DNA from 2 places in the Methyloceanibacter sp. wino2 genome. Region 2 is predicted to be linked to the other one. Evidence: riboswitches for the same ligand, from Rfam matches in the RefSeq annotation. Region 2 holds a riboswitch; the other holds the start of a gene.

Region 1 (10,118 bases), 420 kb from region 2:
GAAGTTCTGGCGGGCTTCGATATTTTGATAGCCGTCGAGCTCCACCAGACCCGGCCCCGGCGCGTTCACCGCCGAAGATGCGAAAATGTTCTGGTAGAGCTTGTCGTAGTCCGCGAAGAAGGTGTGGTTGCGGATCTGCAGGCCGCCCGTGGTCTCGTGCTCGAGCGTCGCCGTGGCCACGTGCCCGTCGAACGTGGTCAAGCTCGCGAAGGGCTGGCCGAAATACGTCTCGAGGGGAGCCTGAAACGGCCTGCCGTCGATCGACGGACCGCCGCGGTCGATGTTCTGGTCGTGGGTCTTGTACTCGTAGCTGAAATGCAGCGTGGTCCGCTCGCCGAGCTTGAAGCCCATGGTCGGATTGATGCCGTAGCGCTCGAGCCACGAGAATTCCCGGAACGTCTCCGAGTCCTCGTACATGGCATTCAGGCGGAACGCGGCGTTGGGCGAGATCGCCTGGCCGACGTCTGCCGTCCCGCGCGCGCGGCCCCAGCTGCCGACCTGCACCGTGCCCTCGTAGATCGGAACGCCGTCGGCGCGCTTGGTGACGCGGTTGATCACGCCACCGCCGCCGCCGCGGCCGAAGATCATGGCGTTCGGGCCTTTGAGCACCTCGATGGTCTGGACGTTGTAGAGATCGCGGAACGTCTCGATGTCGTCGCGCACGCCGTCGACGAAAAAGTCCGCGGTGGTTTCCTGGCCGCGGAAGGTCAGCTGATCGCGATGCCCCTCGCCCTGCTGCACGGCGATGCCCGGAACGTAGAGCAGCGCCTGGCCGAGCGTGTTGGCGGCCTGATCCTCGGCGAGCTCCTCGGGGATGATCGAGACCGAGCCCGGGATGTTCATGATCAGCGTATTCGTCTTGGTCGCGGACGAGGTGCCCGCGGCGTAATAGCCGTCGACGCCCGACGAGCCGCGGTTCAGCGTGCTGCCGTCCACGGGGAGATCGAAGATCGCCTCCTCGATCGCGTCCTGGGAGGCGTAGCCGCCGTCGGCCGTGGCGGCGGGCGCGCTCACGGGAGCGCTCGCGGTGGTGCGCGGCGCGGGGCGGGGCCGCGGCCTCGGCTCAGGGTCGGGCTCCGCCTCGACCACGGCGGGCGCGGCCTCAATGTCGGGATCCTGCTCGACGATCACCGGAGGGACCTGGGTGTCGGCTCCAGGATCGGGGCTGCCGCCCGTGGCGGCGGGGGCGCCGTTGCCGGTCACGCCCGATTCTAGGCCGCCCTCTCCGGTTGTTTTCCCGGTCTCCTGTGCATGAACTATTTCACCCGATAGGGCAATGAGCGCCGCAGAGGCCGCCAAGGCGAGCAGCCGCTCTCTAACTTCGCTGAGTTTCCTGGACGAACGCGACGCGGAATGCGCCGCCGTGACACGGAGTTCCATTTACTGCCCCCCGGCTCTGATCGACCTTGGGGCGCGCCTCATCTCACGCGAAACTGCTCCCCTCAAATCCACAGGCAACGATATTAGGGTTCGAGTGCTGCGCATAATGAAGGGTTTTCAACTTAATATATGAACAAAATTCATTTTTAGGATAGTGACCAGGCAGTAGAGGACCTCAACCGATTTCTGGCGTCACGCACACGAAGGTTTAGTTACCCTGTGCCTACATCTGGTTGGGTTGGTCTCTCGAGGACGGCAATTCGCGCTATAAGCTCAGACTTTGCCTTGGTGCAGGATCACGTCACCCTTTTTTTTATCCTGGCGCCCTACCACCCGGCCTTCATCGTCACAAAGGCCGACGTCGGCGCCCCCGAAAGAGATGTTGTTGTGCAAGGAGATCTAATACCCGGTGCCGAACATGTTCTCCGCATTGACGCGCTCTTTTCTAGCCTGTTTCGCGATTTTGAATCGCCGCCCGATTTCACATGAGTTTCTACTCGTCACGCTATTCCTGGGATCAGTAATTGATGATGCTCCTCATCCCAACGACCAACGCATTCTCGACTTTTTGGTTGGGTGTATCGTTGAATAGATTGGGCACCGAGCCTCCGGGATTATGGATGTATTGCACCACTGGCTGTATCGCCCAGCCAGATACGATCTCTGCAATGTAGTTCAACTCGAGGATTAGTTCATAATCGCGAATGATATGCAGCCCCGCCTTGCGGTCGAGATCGGAGGCTTCGTTCGAAATACCGGAATACGCGACGCCTAGAGCGATGCCGTCATGAGGGCGCCCGGGCACCCATCCGTCGAAGACAATGCCAACATCAGCATAAGTGTCGACCTGATTGCGGTCAGCCGGGCTAAGGATCGCTCGGGCGAAGGCCGATACACCTCCTGTGCCGCATTGGCCTTCTGGTTGATAGAGCACCTGATCGACTACCACATAGACGGCTTGGTTTCCTTCATGGCGAGACGCAGAAAGCCCCTGCGCGAGCGGGTGTATTGGATCATCGAACTCGCCAAAATCGTACCAGCCGCCAAGTTTGACCGTGCCGGACGGGCAGCTGCCGTTGCCGTAGGAATAGTCGGCCTCGAAGAGCAACAAGGGGGGATCGTTAAGGCGAAAATCGAAGCCGTGCGCGTTACACTGCCCGGGATCACGTTCCTCGGCGCAGGGACCGGCTGGATCACTATCATAAATCCCAAATTTCAGTTGGAATAGGTCCTGAACTTCAACAGCGACGCGCACCCCTGGTGATGCAAACGGATAGATGGGACCGCCAAAAAGGAAGGTTGTCGGAGCTGAGAGTCGTCCAGCCAAAGGTAGAGGCGATGAATCTCGCAGCCACCTCCGAAATGAGAAATTCACTGTCGGCACCCAGCTGGCCGAGACGGATAGAGGCGTGCCCGTCATAGAAAGCCTGTTCAAGCCAAAGCTCATGCAGACGCGTGGAAGGGAATGCCTCTATGTTGCTAACGCTGACGATGCTGCCGATGTTTTCAGCAGTGATGCTGGTGCCGTGAATTTGATAGAAATCTATATGGAAACTCAACCCTCGTGCACCGGTGAGGTTCTCAAGATCGGCATCGAGGTATCCCTCGAGAAGTCCTGCGTAATGTACGCTTTGCTCCATTCCTCCTGAGACGTTGCCTAGCACGTCGCTGGTGTAGTCGATGCCGTAAGAAACTCCCTGCCGGGCAAGGACATTGCGTACACTTCGAGGATCTCCATATCCTGGCAGACTCGTTGCAATCGAGGGCTCCGGGATCCCCGGCGGCAGCTCACCTATCCCGTCTGGAAGACGGACATGTGGATGATGCTGCTGATCGGCCCATGAACCGTTAGCGATAAGAAACGGACTTGCGAATAAAGTTGTGACGAGACAAATGGCCGTGATCGACTTCACGATAGGATTTCCATCCATGTGCGCCTGCGGCGCGAAGCCTTCACGGATGGAACGCGAACTAGCGCTTCCCTTCTTCGCCTGCGAGCACCCCGCTCGCACGACGCCGATCAGGCACCTGTGACGGCAGGTCTCCTGGCTCGCGGGTCGCTGCCTAGACGCCGTCTTCCCGGGTTTCCCCCAGTGACATGTTGGCGCTCGGCTTGCCGCTCACAGTTGCGGGGGCAGCTGCGGACTTAGCTGGCATTATGCCAACTTCTCCACATTCCCTTTTCATCCTCATAGAGGAACCGTCTTGCAAATGATTATCAGTAGATTCCAACTTCGTCAATTCGCCAGTTCCTGCTTGGCAGGCGGATGGTCCCGAGGCACTGCCAGGCCGTTGCTCAGCGCAGGCTAATGCATGCAAAAGGACGCCCCGCCAGTTGGGGCTAGCGGGGCGTTGATGTACGGCATTCGTATGTGACTGCCGTACATAGATCAGGCTGGCTCTCCGGTAGCAAAGCGCCTTCTCGCTTATTGGTCGTTCAGGAATGGCAACCAGCCACTCGGGCCGGCTCACACGAAACGCTGAACGGTCAAAGTGGTGATGATCGGCTAGTGGGTGATGATGACATCCTTCACGGTGGAGTATGACCTTTACGACAGCGTGCAACGTTGTGTCCAATAAGAAGGCAATCGCTCCCCAGTTCTACCTTTTTTCGTTCGACCATTAACATCGAGACGATTAGATACTACGAACGCGTGGGGCTGCTTGATGCTCCGCCCCGCACTCGGGGTGGGCTTCGCATGTACGACCGGCATCATACTCGACGCCTGACCTTCATTCGTCGCAGCCGTGAACTCGGCTTTTCGTTGGACGACATTTGCACATTGATCAGTCTCTCAGGGCGAAATCAGGATTGCGCTGCAAGGGAGTTGACTCTTCGGCACGTGGATCAGGTGCAGGGCAAAATCGCCAACCTAAAGCGGTTGGAGAGAGCACTAAAAAGTCTGGCCGAGGCGTGTAAGCCCGGCGATCAAAAATCGTGCCCCATCTTCGATGCTCTAGCCGGGCAAAGTTAAGTGGCGGCTTACCGACTGCAACTGCGCTGAAGTGTCATAAGCAAGTGCAAGCGACGACGACACTGGGGTCGGATGCCAGTGCCAAATATTTGATCACGAGACCCTTGATGTTTTTGGCAGAGAGATCATTCTGATGAGATGGTCACGTTCGTCAGTCGGCTCGCTTTCGCCATCTTCCTCACCGTAAGTTCGCACGCAGTGGCGGGCTTGAGCCACGCTCAACCTATTGTCGGTGCTGTCGACTTGATCACGGCTACCAATCTTGGGGCTGGCGAGTGCGACCATTGCGATGGCTGTAGCAAGCCTTGTGTTGTGCCGGTCGTTTGCAATAGTCCCTGCTCGCCCATGGCTTTGCCGTTGACCTGGACGGAAGAAGCCGCCTCTAAAACTACCTCCCTCAAATCAACTGAAGGTTCGCGGTTCAGAAGCGCGGTGATCCGCGCTCCTACACCACCTCCTCGCTTTTTCCACTTCGTCTGAGCAGTCCCTGGAGTGGGCCTGCCTAGTCATGGGACCCCCGCCTTTTGGGGGCGTTCCGTCGTTCATGCGGCGGTCGAACAACCATCGATGCCCAAAGGAGTGGAAAAATGTATCGATCACTAGCAGTCGTCCTGACTGGAGTAGCGTTTGTCGCTGTAAGTCTATCGTCGGACGTCGCCACCGCGCACCACAACGCCTATCACAACTTGGGAAAGTGTGGTTCCGCGGTCGAGTGTCCGGGTCAGAAGCAAGGGACCCAAACGAAAAGCTCTAACCGTTAGACTTCGATAGAAAGGGTCGGCCGGGCCTTATCCGATAGGCCTGGCCGATCCCACAAAGACCGATGCTCAAGCGCCGGGTATAATCGAACGCTTGGGCATATGGCAAAGATGATGGCCACCAGCGTTGCGTCAGGGATCTTCGCCGCGTGTATTAGTCTGAATTATCAAAGAGTGCAGCCTCTACAGCAGTCCTAGGAGGATTGAATCATGAGCGAGATGATGAATAACGGAATGATGTGGGGTATGGGAATTTGGTGGCTGATCATCGGTACCATCGCCGTGCTCGTTATTGCGGCCTTAGTCAAGTACCTGTTCTTTCGCTGAGAAGGACAGGGCGAGTGCGACCGAAGTCTCGCCCCTCAATGGGGTTACACTTGGCACGCTTGCCTTTGCCATCTGCATTGTAAGGAGTATCCGGATGAAACACGCCATGAGAATAATTGCCGCGTTGGTGTTTGCCTTCGTCACCGACTCAGCCTTTGCGCAGACTTTAGAAGGGACATTCTACAAGCAACAGCAGTGCACGTGCTGTGAGGCCCACGCAGACTACCTGCGCAAAAGCGGCTTCGAGCTGGATATAACGTCAGTGAACAACTTGGCTGAGATGAGCCTTGATGCCGGTGTGCCCGAGGGCTTTCAAGGTTGCCATCTTATCAAGCTGAACGGCTACGTTTTTGAGGGGCACCTGACCAGCGAAATCATAAAGAGGTTTCTGGCTGAAAAGCCACGGGACACCATTGGTCTCAGCATTCCCGGCATGCCAAGCGGCGTTCCCGGAATGGAAGGTCCAAAGGAGGGACCAATCAAGGTTTATGCTGTGAAGAAGGACGGCACCACATCGATCTACGCCACTCAGTAATTATTAAACAGTGGCCTCGCCTGTACGAAGCTCTCGACCGCCTGCCGGGGGATTTGCGCTAATCAGCGCGACCACGACTTGGGAGTACTGGGAGGCGGTGCGTCAGTTCTGGGTCAAAAGCGGGCGTCAAGGGCTCACAGCGAGTTCACTTGACCAGCATACGGTCGGCGGTTACGCCAACTGCAGCATGAGGAGTTTGCGCATCATAGTCGATGCCGTCGTGGCGTTGTCGCTGGCCGCCCTGCCGGTCTCGGCCGTCGCAATGCCCTCAGCCGTGGCGGCTGGAGTGGCGGCCGGCATGCCCGATGCGTCCGATATGGCGGCGCACACGAATTGCTGTGCCGAGTCCAAACACTGCGAAAAGCAACCTAAGAACGGCTGCGGCGAATCCAGCGCGTGCCTCCTTAAATGCACCGTGCTCTCCGCCGCTCAAGTCGCGGCGATGGATCTTGCCACGCCGCCCAAAGCAGCGCCGAAACTCGCGAACTTGGTTACGAGCTTCCGGTCCACGCTGGACCACCCGGCTCTCCCGCCACCCCGCGTCTAGATCCTTGAACGAAGTCGTGTCGCCGCCACGCACAAGCTCGTGCCTGGCGAGCTGCACGCGCGAGCCCTTTGTACTGCGAAGGCCCGTCACTCTCGGATTTGGAGACGCGCGCTATGAAGCGTCTAAGTAGTTTGGCCTTGCTGGCCGCCGGCATTGTCGCCGGGGCGGCGGGCACTTATTGGTACGCGCATCGGGACGAGCCGATGCCGATACATGCCGCGACCGAGCCCGCCGCTCACGACGAGATGAGCGAAGGCGAGAACGGCGAACGGAAGATTCTCTATTACCGCAACCCCATGGGTCTGCCGGACACCTCGCCGGTGCCGAAGAAGGACTCCATGGGCATGGACTACATCCCCGTCTACGCCGACGAGGTCGATGACAGTGACACCGTGAAGGTGAGCCTGGCCAAGATTCAACGAAGCGGCGTCAAGACCGAGACGGTCGGCCTCAAAGCGTTATCCCGTGAGGTACGCGGCGTTGGCACGGTCGAGCACGACGAATCGACACTTTGGGTCGTGACGGTTCGCTCCGACGGCTACATCGAGGATCTGTTTGTCAATAAGGCCGGGGCGCACGTAAAGACGAGCGATCCGATGTTCCGGTTCTACAGTCCGCAAATTCAGCTGGCCCAAGTCGACCTCCTGGTCTCGTTGCGCACGCAAGGCCGCACCGGCTTCAACCGGGACGTCAGAGGCGCCATTCAAAAGTTGCGTAACCTCGACGTACCGCAAGAACGGATCGACGAGGTGATCGAGACCAAGGAGAATGTGAGAACGCTCGATTGGCCGGCGCCCGCCTCGGGCCACGTAATCGAGAAAAACGTGCTCAAGGGCCAGTTTGTGGAGGCGGGCGAGGAGTTGTTCCGCATCGCCGACAACTCGCATGTTTGGGTCATTGCCGAAGTGGCCGAGGCTGACATCGCCGACGTCAAGGTCGGCACGCCCGTCACGGTAACGCTCCGCGCCTTCCCCAACGACCCGCACGAAGGCAAAGTGACCTTCATCTATCCCCACATGCGAACGATGGAGACGCGAACCGTCTCGGTCCGCATCGAGCTGCCGAATCCCGACGGGTCGATGAAGCCCGGCATGTATGCCGACGTGGTGCTCCGTCCCGACGCCGATGCTCCCGACGTCATGGCGGTGCCTTCCAACGCCGTCATCGACAGCGGCACGCGCAAGATCGTTCTCATCGCCAAGGGTGAAGACCGGTTCGAGCCGCGCGAGGTCAGCATTGGGCGCATCGGCAGCGGCTTTATAGAAGTGATCGACGGCTTGGAGGAAGGCGAGGAGGTCGTGATCTCCGCCACCTTCCTCATCGACGCCGAAAGCAAGCTGAAAGCGGCGCTCGAAGCCTTCAACCAGGGGGCACGTGAATAATCGCGCGCATCGTTAGTTGGTCGGTCGAAACATCTTCCTGGTCGGGCTCGTCACGAATTGCCAGATTTCTCTGTCATTTTCGGCAATGTGGCTTGACATTCCTTGCCCGCCGAGGCTGGTTTCATCGATGAGCCGCTTTTTTTTACGACTGGTCCGGCTTTTTTTGGCCACCGCACTTATGTTCGGAGGCGCGGTCGGGCATGCGAATTCAGTCGTTCACACCGTTTCGAGCGATTTTGGCGTGCCTCATGAGCACGCCAGTCCCGCGGAGGTCAGGCTGGTTAGCTCGTTCACGCACAGCGATCCTTCTGGGCTTGAAACCGAAAGGGAAAGCCCGAGCCACGGCCTCAGTGTCTGTCTAGACGCCCATTGCTGCGCGCCCGCCGTGCATGCGGTGCCTCAGAATGACCTGCGGCAAGGGCTGAAGAGTGGTAGGTTCGGATTCGCGGCCGCCCCTGGTTATGCACTCTACGTTGCCTTTTCTCTTCTAAAACCACCACGCGCAATCGCCTGATTCAACGGCTGCCCCCGTGCAGACGCTGTCTGCTTAAACAGCAGTGGGATCTTGGGTGAGTCGTGCACCTTATTGGTGCTCGACTTTCGCCCAGAATCGGCAATTCCAGTTCGAGTCCTGCTGCATATCTTGTCCGCAGCAAAGGTGCATTGAACCATGCGCAAAAGATTCCTTTCACTGATCCTTATTGGTATGACGGCTCCGTTGCCGGCACTGGCAACGCCACAATGCGACGTCGCCCCTATTGACTCGTCTTTGACAGAAACGAGGCGTGCAGATCAGCTCGCTACTCGCGCTTTTTCGTGCCTCAAGGCGGGAAAGCCCATTCAAGCAATAGCCGACTTTAGCGAACTGATTGGGATCGACCCCGAGCATGCCCAGGCTTATCTCAACCGCGGTAGCACTTACGTGAGGCTCGGTGAATTTGATGCGGGCCTTAGTGACTACTCCCGCGTCATCGCACTTGCTCCAGAGCGCTTTGAGGGGTGGTACAACAGAGGCTCGGCCCGTGTGGCGGCACTCCAATACGATGAGGCGATCGTCGACCTTACTGAGGCAATCAAAATAAGACCTGATCTCGGATACGCTTATTGCAATCGGGGCCTTAGCTATCTGCGGAAAATGGAACCTGAGAAAGCCCTGGCTGATTTCGAAAAGGGCCTCGACCTACGTGTTGACATGCCGCTCTGTTACTACGGTAGAGGTGAGATCGCGCTGTCGGACGGCAACTATCGTGCAGCGATCAACGACCTCACGCGCGGCATCAATTTCAAACCCACGGTCCTGGCTCTGATACAACGGGCCACCGCCTACGAAAAACTAGGCGATATTGATAGCGCGCTGAGAGACTACCGCAGCGCCCTAGCCTTACAACCGGAGTCAAAAGAAGCGCAGGCCGGAGTTGTGCGACTTTCCCAGCGCAGCAATAGCAACCAGGAAATCGACCAATGAAAAGGAGCTCAAGCAAGCTAGCGCGCGGGCTTTGCGGTACTGCTCTAGTTATCGCCAGTGTTACTGTCATCCCTGGTATCTGGGCTTCATATTCCCTCTCGTCTGCCGCGGCCCGCGAGGACCACGCGGATCACGATCATGACGATCACGAAGCGGGGAGCGATCCGGTCGAAGAGACAGGATCGGTCAAAGACCGCGCCCCCGCCGAGGACGCTGAGGCAGGCGCTGCGGATCATGACCACGATCATGACCATGCCCACGACGAGGAGACCAAAGAAGGCCATCGAGAGGCCCCGGACGATTCCGCGACCGACGATCATGAGGGGCATGAGAATCACGATGACCATGAGGGCCACGATCACGAGAATCATGAAAAGAACGAAGGTAACGAGGATGATGAGGGACACGAAGGTCACGACCACGAAGGAGAGCATTCCGACCACGACGACCACGGCGGCGTCGATCTGACCCCCGACCAAATGGAGACGTTCCAAGTCCGCACGGCTCCCGTCGCGGGCGGTCCCATCGCGGTGACGATCAAGCGTCCTGCCGAAGTCGTCTATGACGAGAACAGGCTCGCGCATGTGGTGCCGCGCGTGCCGGGCATCGCCCAGACGATCAACGCCGCGGAAGGCGACCGTGTCACCGAAGGACAAGCGCTCGCCGTCTTGGAAAGCCGGGAGCTGGCCGACGCCAAGGCGGCCTATCTCGCGAGCCTCGAACGGCTGGCCCTGACCAAGGAGAACTTC
Region 2 (10,118 bases):
ACGGCATTGTGGCCCCGGGATCCTGGTGCAGGTCGAGCTTCCCGGCCTCGAGTCCGCTGACGAGCGTGGACGCCGCCATCCCATCGACTGCGCCGTCGGCGATCGCGAAAGCGCCGTTGCCCATGAGCGACAACGCCATTTCCTGCCAGTCTCCGCCAATACCCGAAACGTTGAGTGTCAGCTTGCCCTGGCCGCCGATCCGCTCCGTTCCGAATGCATCCTTCAGCAGCGAGCGGGTGTCGACATCCTCGAGACGAAGATCACCGGCAAAGCTTGGAACGGAATCGTTCAAGGCGGCTGTCAGCGTTCCACGCCCGCTGCCGCCGTAGAATGTCATGTGCCAGAGCGTGGCCGCGAGTGTGCCGTTCGCAAAGTCGAGGCTCACCGCGCTCGGTCCGATCTGCACGCCGTCGAGCCGCGCCCTTCGGATATCCAGGTCCACATCGGCATCGAAGAGCGGCTCGTTGGACTGTGGGACGGCTGCCGTCGCCAGCACCTGGTCAATGGCCTCCTGCGGCATCGAAATCGTGAGGCTGGGCTGCGACACGCCCGGCCCCGGCTTGAGAAGACGCGGGGCGCCCGATGCGGCGTCGGGGTTGGGCGGCGGTGCGATGTCCTGCTCGACATGCGTAGCGGGGCCCGTGTTCGGGTTGGCCGGGCTTGGAGCCGCAAATGCCAACGGCGTCGCGGCTGGAATCGCGGGCAGCGCGCCCCGGCCCGTCATCGCCAGAACCGGGCCGAGATTGAGTTCGTCGACGACGAACGATCCCTCGATGCGCGGCCGGGTAGTGGTCAGCGCGATCTTCGCGCTTCCCTGGCCGCGTGCATTCTCCTGCACAAAACGTATGTCGCTAAGGTCCACCTGCTCGCCGGTCCAGGCCACCGTGCTCTGCATCTCTCCTTCGCCCGTCACCGGGACGGCGCCGGAGACGCCTTTCAGCCAGGCGAGGAATTGGCGGACGGAGCGGGTCTTGGCGGAGAGTGTGCCCTCGCCGGACAGGCGCGGAACCATCGCGATGTCGCCCTCGTAGCGCGCGGACACGGTATCCGCCTCGATGGCCAGCTTCAGCTGTGCGGCGCCTTGGTCTGCGAGAGCAGCCGGGGACGCGAGTTTGAAGTCGAAGCCGACCGACTTGCCTTTCCAGTTGAGGTGTCCGCGCCCGGCCATCGGCGAGGTGAGAGCCGGCATGGTCAGCGCGGCGTTGACGCGCTCGAAGCGATGCGGTTTCGCGCGGCGGGCGCTGTGGACGAGAACCGTGCCATCGCGGATCTCAAGCTCTTCGATGGCGAACGCTTGCGGAGCCGCCGGGTCATCGGCCTGTCCGACAGCCGTCAGGGCCGACGACGCATCATCCGAGCTGCCATCCGCATGCAGCGAAAGCACGGGGCGATCGAGTACGACACGCTCGATCGAGGCGGGGGCCCCAAAGAGATCAAGAAAGCCAAGATCGATTTCGAGCTTCGGGATCGACAGCGCTGCGGCGTCCGGCTGCGCGGTCGGTGCGCTGATGACGGCATCGGTGATCTCGATATGAGGGGTCGGCAAAAACGAAAGCCGCGTGCCGCCGTTGATGGCGAGGTCGCGCCCGGTATGCGCGTTGAGCCAAGAGACGGCCCGCGCTTCGACCCAGCTAGACGGAGCCAATAGGTTGGCGCCGGCGAGAGCCACGGCACACACGGCGGTGACGCCGCCGAAAATCTTCAGTCCGAGACCCCAAATGCGGCGCCGGGGTGCTTGCGGGGGGAGCGCGCCTTCTAACTCGACGCCGCGAAGTCCCACAGATGCGGGCTGCAGCGATCGCGAAACAGGCACGAGTGCGCGCGAACGCTGTCGCGTCTTGTCAGATGTGTGGCGCTGCATTGATCCCCCGGACGAACTGTCCGAATTAGCCCGACAAATGCGGTGAGAATTGGAACGAAACGCAAGACCGCGCGCTTCGTCCACGGACAAACTATCCGGTATGCCGAGTTGCGCCGCTCAGCGCACGAGAATTGCGTGATTATCCCAGTGAAAACGCGTGGAATGGCGCGGGCCGAGGCCGTCCGCACTGCCCGACAGGAGCCAGCCCTCGCCGCTGGTGAGCAAGAATGTCGCACCCTTGTGGGTCGGCGCCAGTCCGCAGCCGTCGCGCAGACTGCACGATCCGAGAAAGCGTCGTGCTTTCGGGTCCCAATAGGTCACGACCCCACCCTTCGGCGCGGACGCCGCCACAACCGAGCCATCCGAATCGGCCGTCACCGACCCGATGTAGTTCTTCAGGGTGAGTTGAGTCTCTTCCGGCGCCGGAATGACGGTCAGCGTTTCACCGCGCCGGTGGAATCCCATCAGCGGCGGCAGGTCGTCGGCATCGCCGCGATACTGGCAGCCGAACGCCACAATATCATCGCCCGCGACCGTCAGATGGCGAATGGACAGACGGCGAAGTTCCTCGGGGTGACCGTGCCGCTCCAGCAGGTCCCCCGTCTCGAGATCCACATAGGTGAGCGACGGCTCCATGACGGCGAGGTTCAGTTCCTCGCGCCTGCGGTCCGGATGGGTCTGAATGCCGCCATTGGCCACGACCAGCGTGCGCTTGTCGGAGAGCAGCGCCAGATCGTGCGGGCCGATGCCGTGGCTCGGAATCTCTCCGATCTGACGATAGCCGGCTCCCGCGTCGCGGACGCCGATCACGCCGCGCCCGCCGTCGTAATCGTTCTCGGTCGTGTACAGCAGCCTGCCGTCGGCGGAGAACACACCATGCCCATAGAAGTGCCGGCCGGGACGGGCCGAGAACCAAACCGGCTTACGCGCATCCATGGGGACGGCGACGCCGAAACGGCCGGGGCGTCGCGCGAATGCCACCCATTCCGAGCCGCCCGGACGCAGCGCGACATCGTGGCCGCGGGCCGGCAGCAGGACTTCGCGAATGTCGCCGCGTTCGAGGTCGAACAGCGCCGCAGAATAGTTGCCTTGGTCGTCCTTGCGCGCGGCGGCGAAGCGCTCCGGCAACGACGCGGCGGCAAGCTCTGCGGGAACGGTCAGCGCCAGCGAGGATCCGGCCAGCGCCGTGAGAAACGTGCGGCGGTTGAGCGTCATGGCTAGTCTCCATCACCTGCGTTGAAACCGAAGCTGAGCCCCGCACCCTCGGCAATCAATACGGATGCGGTGGTGTTCGCGCTCTTCAAACCGACGCGCAGGGCCTCGAGCTTACCGCGCTGTTCGGGGTCGGTGACCACCTCGGCTACCGGCTCGGTTTCGGCGCCAAGAACGTCGATACTGCGCTTGAGGTCGAACACGACCGAGTCTTCGACGCCCGGCGACTGGTCGGCAACGATCCCCGCAAAGCCGCCCTCGACGAACAGGGCCTGCACGAACTGAAGATTGACGGTCATGTTCGGAAAGGTCTGCCCGCTCCGCCAGAACGCTGCGAGGCGCGGGCGTGCGCGCTCGGCGGACTCGCTCAGCACCCGGCCGAGCTTTTGATCGCGCACCCGTTCGATGCCGCTGCTGAAGGCCTTGAAGAGTTCGAGCGTGACGTCTTTCGGCGCGCGGTAGAGCACGCCGTCGGGCTCGGGTTCCAGGAAGCTCTTGGTGAACGGCGCATCGGGCGCCCACGCCTCGACAAGGTCTTTGGAGAGTTGCGCAATATTGTCAGTCACTGCCGCGGCGAAGCGGCAGCGAAACACCGCATCGTCTCCGGGGCTCGCAAGGGCGTCGGATCCCTTGCCGTAAAGAAGAATTTCGAGGGCCGGCAAGCCCTGCAGTGCGACACTCTTCTTGGCGAGCGTCCCCACACTCGTGACACTCTCGTCCTTATCCAAGAGGACCCGCTGGACCTGCCGGTAGCCGAGGCCCTTCCGGTCCGGCCAAAAGAACAGCCGCTCGTAGCGATGCTCGTGATTGACCGGTCCGAACTGAAAGATCTCGACCGCGCTCCAACCCTCGACGGCCGCAACGAACGCCGCGCGGGCATCTGCCAAAGCCTTGTCGGAGGGATCCCTACAGAGCATGGCGGTCACGGCCGCCAAGGTCGCGGCATCGTCCGCGAATGCCTCGTAACCCGGCCGTATGACTTTCGTCAGCGCGGCCTCGGCAACGGCGCCATGATCCGCCTCCGCCCGCGCCGCGGGCCCGGCCGAACCAAGAGCAAGAAACAGAATCCCGAGGGACAGGGCCGAATGGAGGAAACGGGTCATTGGCATATGTCTAACATCTGATGCGCAGCTTGGCGTGGGGCCCGGTTGTCGCGACTAGAGCGAGTTCAAAAACGCCAGGAGGCGTTCCCGATCCTCCTTGTCCAGCGAGGCAAAACGGTCGCGGGCCGCTTGGCCCTCGCCGCCGTGCCACAGGATGGCCTCCGTGAGATTACGGGCCCTGCCGTCATGAAGGAACTGGGTGTGGCCGCTCACCGTCTCGGTCAGACCGATACCCCAGAGCGGCGGCGTACGCCATTCGCTCCCAGTTGCCTTGCCGTCCGGCCGATCGTCCGCCAGCCCCTCGCCCATGTCGTGGAGCAGCATGTCCGTGTACGGCCAGATGAGCTGGTTCGACAGGTGGGTCTGCTCAGGCATATCGCCGGTCGTGAAGTTGGGCTGGTGACATTGAGCGCAGCCGACCTTGTAGAAAAGCTCTTTGCCCTTCAGCACCTCGGGCGCATCCACGTTCCGGCGCGGCGGAACCGCCAGGTTCTGCGTGTAGAACGTCATCAGATCGAACAGCTCGTCGCCCACTTCCACGTTCTGGTACTTGGGCGAGTTGCCCGACGGCGCGTCGATGCACGACGTCTGCCTCTCGGTGCATTCGCCGGCGCCGCTCGGATGCAGCGTCGTCGAGATGCCGATGTCACCGGAAAACGCATCGGCGTTCTGTTCGACGATGGTCGGCACATTCGCCTTCCAGCCGAAACGGCCCAGCATCTCCTTGTCATGCAGCTTGGACCACATCCGGTTCGGACGGCCTGAAATACCGTCCCCGTTCGCATCGTCCGGGTCGGCGTTGGCCATGATTTGCTCTTCCGGAACCGCCTCGAGCAGTCCGAGCCCGATCATTGGCGGGGCGATGCGCGGGCCCACCATCACGTCCGGGCTGATGGGACCGTAGTTGAGTCCGGTCAGTTCGTAGTGCGGCGCGCGCAACGAGACTGTCTCGCCGTCCCCGAGCGAAACTTCTTTCTCCTCGTAGGACACTTTGACGGCGCCCTCGGCGTCGTGGCCCTGGATCGACATGTCCTGCAATTGCCCGCCGTAGACAGGCTCAGGCAGCACCGTCACCTTGCCGGAGGCGAGGAGAGCCTTCTCGTCATCGGTCTTGGGGGGCACGGAAAGACGGAACAGGAGCGAGGCCGTCGGTCCCGGCGTGTTCGAGGCGAGCGGAGGATGGCCGCGTCCGTCCTTGAGGTGGCAGTCCTGGCAGCCACGCACATTGAAGAGCGGCCCCAGGCCGTCCGAGGCATCGGTCGAGGCGGGCGCCGAAACCCAATGCCGCCGGAAAATGCTGTTCCCGATTTTGAAGTCGAGTTCCTTGCGGAACCCCATATTGCCGGATGATTGCGAGAACGCGTTGGCGGTGTCGGTCGCGGCACGGGATGTGGCGCCGCCGCCCGGCCGGTCTTCGCCCGGCTCGGCTTTCGTGAAATCGATCGCCGGCACCGGCACGTCGGGCGCGCCCGCTCCGCCGGCGGAGCGCGCGTACAATACGAGACCCGCCAGCAGAGGTACGCAGGCCCCAACAAGAAGGACACCGCCAAGCCATGCTTTCGCGTGACTTGACGGTGCTGTCGGGTCGACTGACTCTGAGAAGGCGTGAACCGTACTGTGTTCACGCGCCCACCTTTCTAGAACGCGAACGTGCTGCGAGCGCCAATGACCGTTGCATTGTCGGCTTCTACGCCGCCATCCGGGTTCATGATGTACTGGAAGTCCGGCTGCAACGTCCAGCCGTCGATGACCTCCATGGTGTAAGCGATCTCGATCAAGGCCTCGTAGCCCTCGCCGGCCGGATCGCCGTTGGTAACATTGAACGCCTGCGCCTGATCGGAAATGCTCGAATAGGCATAACCGATGGCCAGTGCGTCGTTCGGACGGCCCGGGATCATGCCCGTCATGGTCACACCCACGTCGAAGTAGAAATCGACATAGTTTCGATCGTCCGGCGCTCCGGCGAAGCGGGTGAAGAAGCCGAGGCCCTGCCCCTCTTCCGTACCCGGCGCGTGCCACAGAAGCTGATCCAAGATCACATAGAGAGCGTAATCGTTGTCCAGCGGCTTGCCGTCCTTGCCGGAGATCGCGATGGGGTTGCCGCCTACATCGGTATAGATGTGGTTGAAGTCCCCGAAGTGGTTCCAACCACCGATCTTGATCGAACCCGGCAGTTCACCGCCCGCCAGCGAATAGCTGTAGGCGCCTTCCGCCATCAAGAGCGTCCGATCGCGCAGACCGAAATCCAGTCCGTCGTTGTTGCACACTTGCGGATCGTCCGCGGCGCAGTCCGGAGCCGGATTACCGTTGTAGACACCGACCATCAGGCTGGTTTGCTCCGTCGGCGTGACGGCGACACGAACGCCGGGCGTGGCCAGCGGGTAGGCCGGACCGCCGCCGGGGTTGTTTTCGGCCGCGATCGGCGCCCACCCCCACGTGCCGTTGATGAAGTAGCCACCGCCTTCAGCGAAGAAGAACTCGGCGTCCGCCGCGAGCTGACCGACCTTGACCGACACCGTGTCGTTGAACAGGAACTGCTCGAACCAGATCTCGAACAGGCGCGTCGCGTCGTTCGCCTCGAAGCTGGTGACCGGCATCAGGGACCCGATATTGGAGCCCGTGATGGAGTTGCCGTGGATCTGGTAGCCATTGGCGTGGAAGCAAAGACCGTCCCACAGACCGAGCTTCTTCATGTCGGCGTTGACGTAGAGCTCGAGCACACCTTGATACTCGCCGCCCTCGTCGGTGCCGCCCCAATTGTAGAACGGCTCGGCGACATAGGCGCCGCCGATGTCGATGCCCGTGTTGTTCAGCGACCCGGTCATGCCGCCCTTCGCGCCGTCGATGAAGTCGAGCTTTCCGTTGGCCCCTGAGGCAAACCGATCGTACGGATCTTCCGGGATCTCGCAGGCGGCGTTGGCCGCGGCCGGTGCAAGGACGAGTGCGAGCGCACCGAACGCCGCAGCGCGCAGCCCCTTGCCGATTTGAAAGCCTGTAGGAACGCGCAACGCGCGTGGAGAATTCTGTGTGTCGGACATTCTTCCCTCCGAAGCCGAGTGACTAAAAAATCGCGTCAGCGCTTTCGGAGAATTCCGGCGGAAGATCCCGACAATGTGCGAACACCCCCGTTCGCCCATCAGCCCTGTCACGGTTGAAGGCAGGTCTCCTGGCTCACGGTTCATCGCTTTCTGCCCGACCTTCCCGGTTGCCCAGTGGTCACATTTGGCAGCGAGCTCACCGCTCACAGTTGCGGGGGCAGCCACGGCTTCGGCGCCATAGAGGCACACACCGTGTTCCCTTTTCATCCTCTCGGAACGAGTCTTCGAGGAACCTTCAACAGCCACAAGCTGTCCTCTGGCGCTCATACTGTCAATGGGTCGAGCACCCGACCCTCTGCGATCTTTTGTCATTCTTTCAGCCCCCCAACGGCTTCAGGTTCTATTCTGCTAATCGTCTTCGGCTGTTTTTCGCCGTTGATCCGACTCGGAATGCGTAAAATACAACATTCCGAGTCATCTTTTCTCAAGGTCGATTGTCGTCGCAGTAGCTGATTTCTCTTCAACTATTGCCGACCGTACTGTTTGGTCTATTCAGCTCCCACCTTCTCGGGCGCATCGAGACTGTCCGATCCCTCGAACTCGATGGCTTTCAGATCCAGCGTTGCCACGGCCCGCTCGATCGCCTTGGTCTGAACGAGCAGAGCGTCGACCACGTCCTGGACGACCTTGTTGCCCTCGTCGTTCCCCTCACCAATCATCTGGTCGTAGTTCTCGGTGGTCAGAGCACGCAGATAGAGCGTGTTCATCGCGTCCATGGTGGCATCGAGCGCGGCGATGACTTCGGCGTCTACTTTCGGATCCTTGGCCTTGACCACATCCGAGACACTCGGGCCCGAAACGACGGAGCCGTCGGCGCGGCGATAGCGGCCCGTGTAGACATTGTGGATGCCGAGCGCGTCGAAGAAGTGTGCGGCATGGGTGTTGTCGGAGAAGCAGTCATGCTCCTCTTCCGGGTCGTGCACCATCAGGCCGAGTTTGATGCGCTCGCCGGCCAGCTCGCCATAAGACAGGCTGCCGAGACCGGTCATGATGACGGTCAGGCCGCCTTCATCGCCCGCGTCCATGACGGCCTTGCGCGCATCGCCGCCTTCTTTCCACTGATCGGCCATCCACTGCAGATCGTCGATCAGGAGTTGGGTGACGGTGCTCAGGTACTCGGCGCGCCGTTGGCAATTGCCGTTGGAGCAGTTCTTCAGATCGTAGTCGGACGCGGGACGCTCGCCGGCGCCGGGCTCCGTGCCGTTCAGGTCTTGTCCCCAAAGTAGGAACTCGACCGCGTGATACCCCGTCGCCACGTTCGCCTCGACACCGCCCGCTTCCTGCAGCGTGTCGGCAAGCAGCGCTTTCGTGATCTTCGAGGTATCGATCTTCTTGCCGCCGAGCGACAGGGAGACGTTCTTGATCACGTCGGCCACGTAGAGTTCGTTCTCGGGCGACTCGTCACCATAGACCTCGGCGACGTAGTCGATCAGACCTTCGTCCAGCGGCCAGGCATTCACCTTGCCTTCCCAATCATCGACGATCGGATTGCCGAAACGGTAGGCCTCGGTCTGCATGTAGGAGGGGCGCGCGGCGATCCAGGCGGCGCGGGCGGCGCGCAGGTTCGACTCCGTCGGGCTCTCCAGGAACTCGTCGATCGCGAGCTGCATGGTCTTGGCAGTCTCAAGCGAATCTTCGTATCCGGCCTGCGCGATGTCGGCGTAATTCTTCAAAACGTCCTTAGGGCTATCGGCCAGCGCGGGCGAGACGTAACAGCCAAACGCCAGGACAGCCGCCGGCACCATCGTCTTTAGTCCTCGAAACATCGAACTCCCTCTCAAGTTGCTACGACTCGCCGGTCGTTTTCTATCTAAAATCACCAATTTCGATCGCTTTTGTCTATGACAAGGGCGAAAGATGCGACGGCCCAGCGGCCAGGGACCGTGGGCCGCCGCAAGGCTGAGATGAGGAAGCGTTTCGGCTCGGGCTGAAACACTTCAGACACTCGGGCTGGGCGGCCGAATGTCTTGCCAGAACCCTACGGGGGCCCTATCATGAATGAAGTGAACAGTTTTCATGATAATAGTTGAATGATATGCATCTTAAGGAAGTCGACGCCAATCTGCTCGTGACGCTCGATGCACTGCTGGTCGACGCCAGCGTCACACGTGCCGCCGAACGGCTCGGGCGCAGCGCCTCCGCCATCAGCCATGCCTTGGCTAAGTTGCGGGAATTGTTTGACGATGAGCTTTTCGTGCGCGCCGGGCAGAGGCTTGTTCCAACCGCCCGGGCTCAGGAACTAGCGCCGACGGTCCACGTGATCCTCGCGGGCATGGAGAGCCTGCTTCGTCCCAACAAGCCGTTCGACCCGTCGCTGACGATGCGCGCGTTTGCCGCAGCCTCCAGCGAGGCCGGCGAATTGATCCTCATCGAGCCACTGCGCAAGCGGTTGCAGGAGGGCGCGCCGAGCGTCCGGGTCGATTGGACGTCGTCCAATATGGAGTCGATTATCGACGAGTTGCGCAACGCGCGCTGCCACTTCGTCATCGACATCATGGGCGAGAGCGCCCAGGCGCCGGACGTACGCGCCGCCAAGCTTTTCGACGACGAACTCGCAACCCTGGCGCGGCCGGGGCACCCGTTCTCCAAGCGGCGCCCGAACGGCGAAGCCTTCGCCGGTGCGGAGCACGTGGCCGTTCACTCCCTCCCAGGGTTCCAAGGTCTCGCCGACCGGCTGGCGCAGGCGGGGCACGACATCCGGCGAACGTCGCAGGTCTCCTCCGCGCTTGTGGGCGTCATGGCCACGCTCAACAGCGATGCCCTGCTTACGCTCCCGGCCTCACTCGCAAGCTTGCTGGAACGGCAGTTCGGCCTCTCGCGGATCAAGCAACCCGTCGAGCCCGT

What was found. A riboswitch is a leader RNA that binds a small molecule or an ion and turns the genes downstream of it on or off. The one in region 2 is predicted to bind cobalamin.
Positions count from the first base shown of each region.
Region 1: it holds a riboswitch for cobalamin, as region 2 does, so the genes downstream of both, DCY11_RS16030 (carbohydrate porin) here and DCY11_RS06065 (carbohydrate porin) in region 2, are expected to answer to the same signal.

Region 1 is NZ_CP028960.1:885,761-895,878, forward strand. It holds gene DCY11_RS04060 (TonB-dependent siderophore receptor) at 1-1,380, opposite strand, end outside; gene DCY11_RS04075 (carbohydrate porin) at 1,898-2,635, opposite strand; gene DCY11_RS16030 (carbohydrate porin) at 2,619-3,293, opposite strand; cobalamin riboswitch at 3,398-3,600, opposite strand; gene DCY11_RS04085 (MerR family DNA-binding protein) at 4,035-4,355, shown strand; gene DCY11_RS04090 (DUF411 domain-containing protein) at 5,535-5,975, shown strand; gene DCY11_RS15420 (hypothetical protein) at 6,163-6,522, shown strand; gene DCY11_RS04100 (efflux RND transporter periplasmic adaptor subunit) at 6,636-7,904, shown strand; gene DCY11_RS04105 (tetratricopeptide repeat protein) at 8,575-9,369, shown strand; gene DCY11_RS16080 (hypothetical protein) at 9,456-9,863, opposite strand; gene DCY11_RS04110 (efflux RND transporter periplasmic adaptor subunit) at 9,849-10,118, shown strand, end outside.
Region 2 is NZ_CP028960.1:1,300,763-1,310,880, forward strand. It holds gene DCY11_RS06045 (AsmA-like C-terminal region-containing protein) at 1-1,780, opposite strand, end outside; gene DCY11_RS06050 (DUF1513 domain-containing protein) at 1,979-3,076, opposite strand; gene DCY11_RS06055 (imelysin family protein) at 3,079-4,176, opposite strand; gene DCY11_RS06060 (di-heme oxidoredictase family protein) at 4,231-5,673, opposite strand; gene DCY11_RS06065 (carbohydrate porin) at 5,814-7,214, opposite strand; cobalamin riboswitch at 7,315-7,526, opposite strand; gene DCY11_RS06070 (imelysin family protein) at 7,763-9,040, opposite strand; gene DCY11_RS06075 (LysR substrate-binding domain-containing protein) at 9,310-10,118, shown strand, end outside.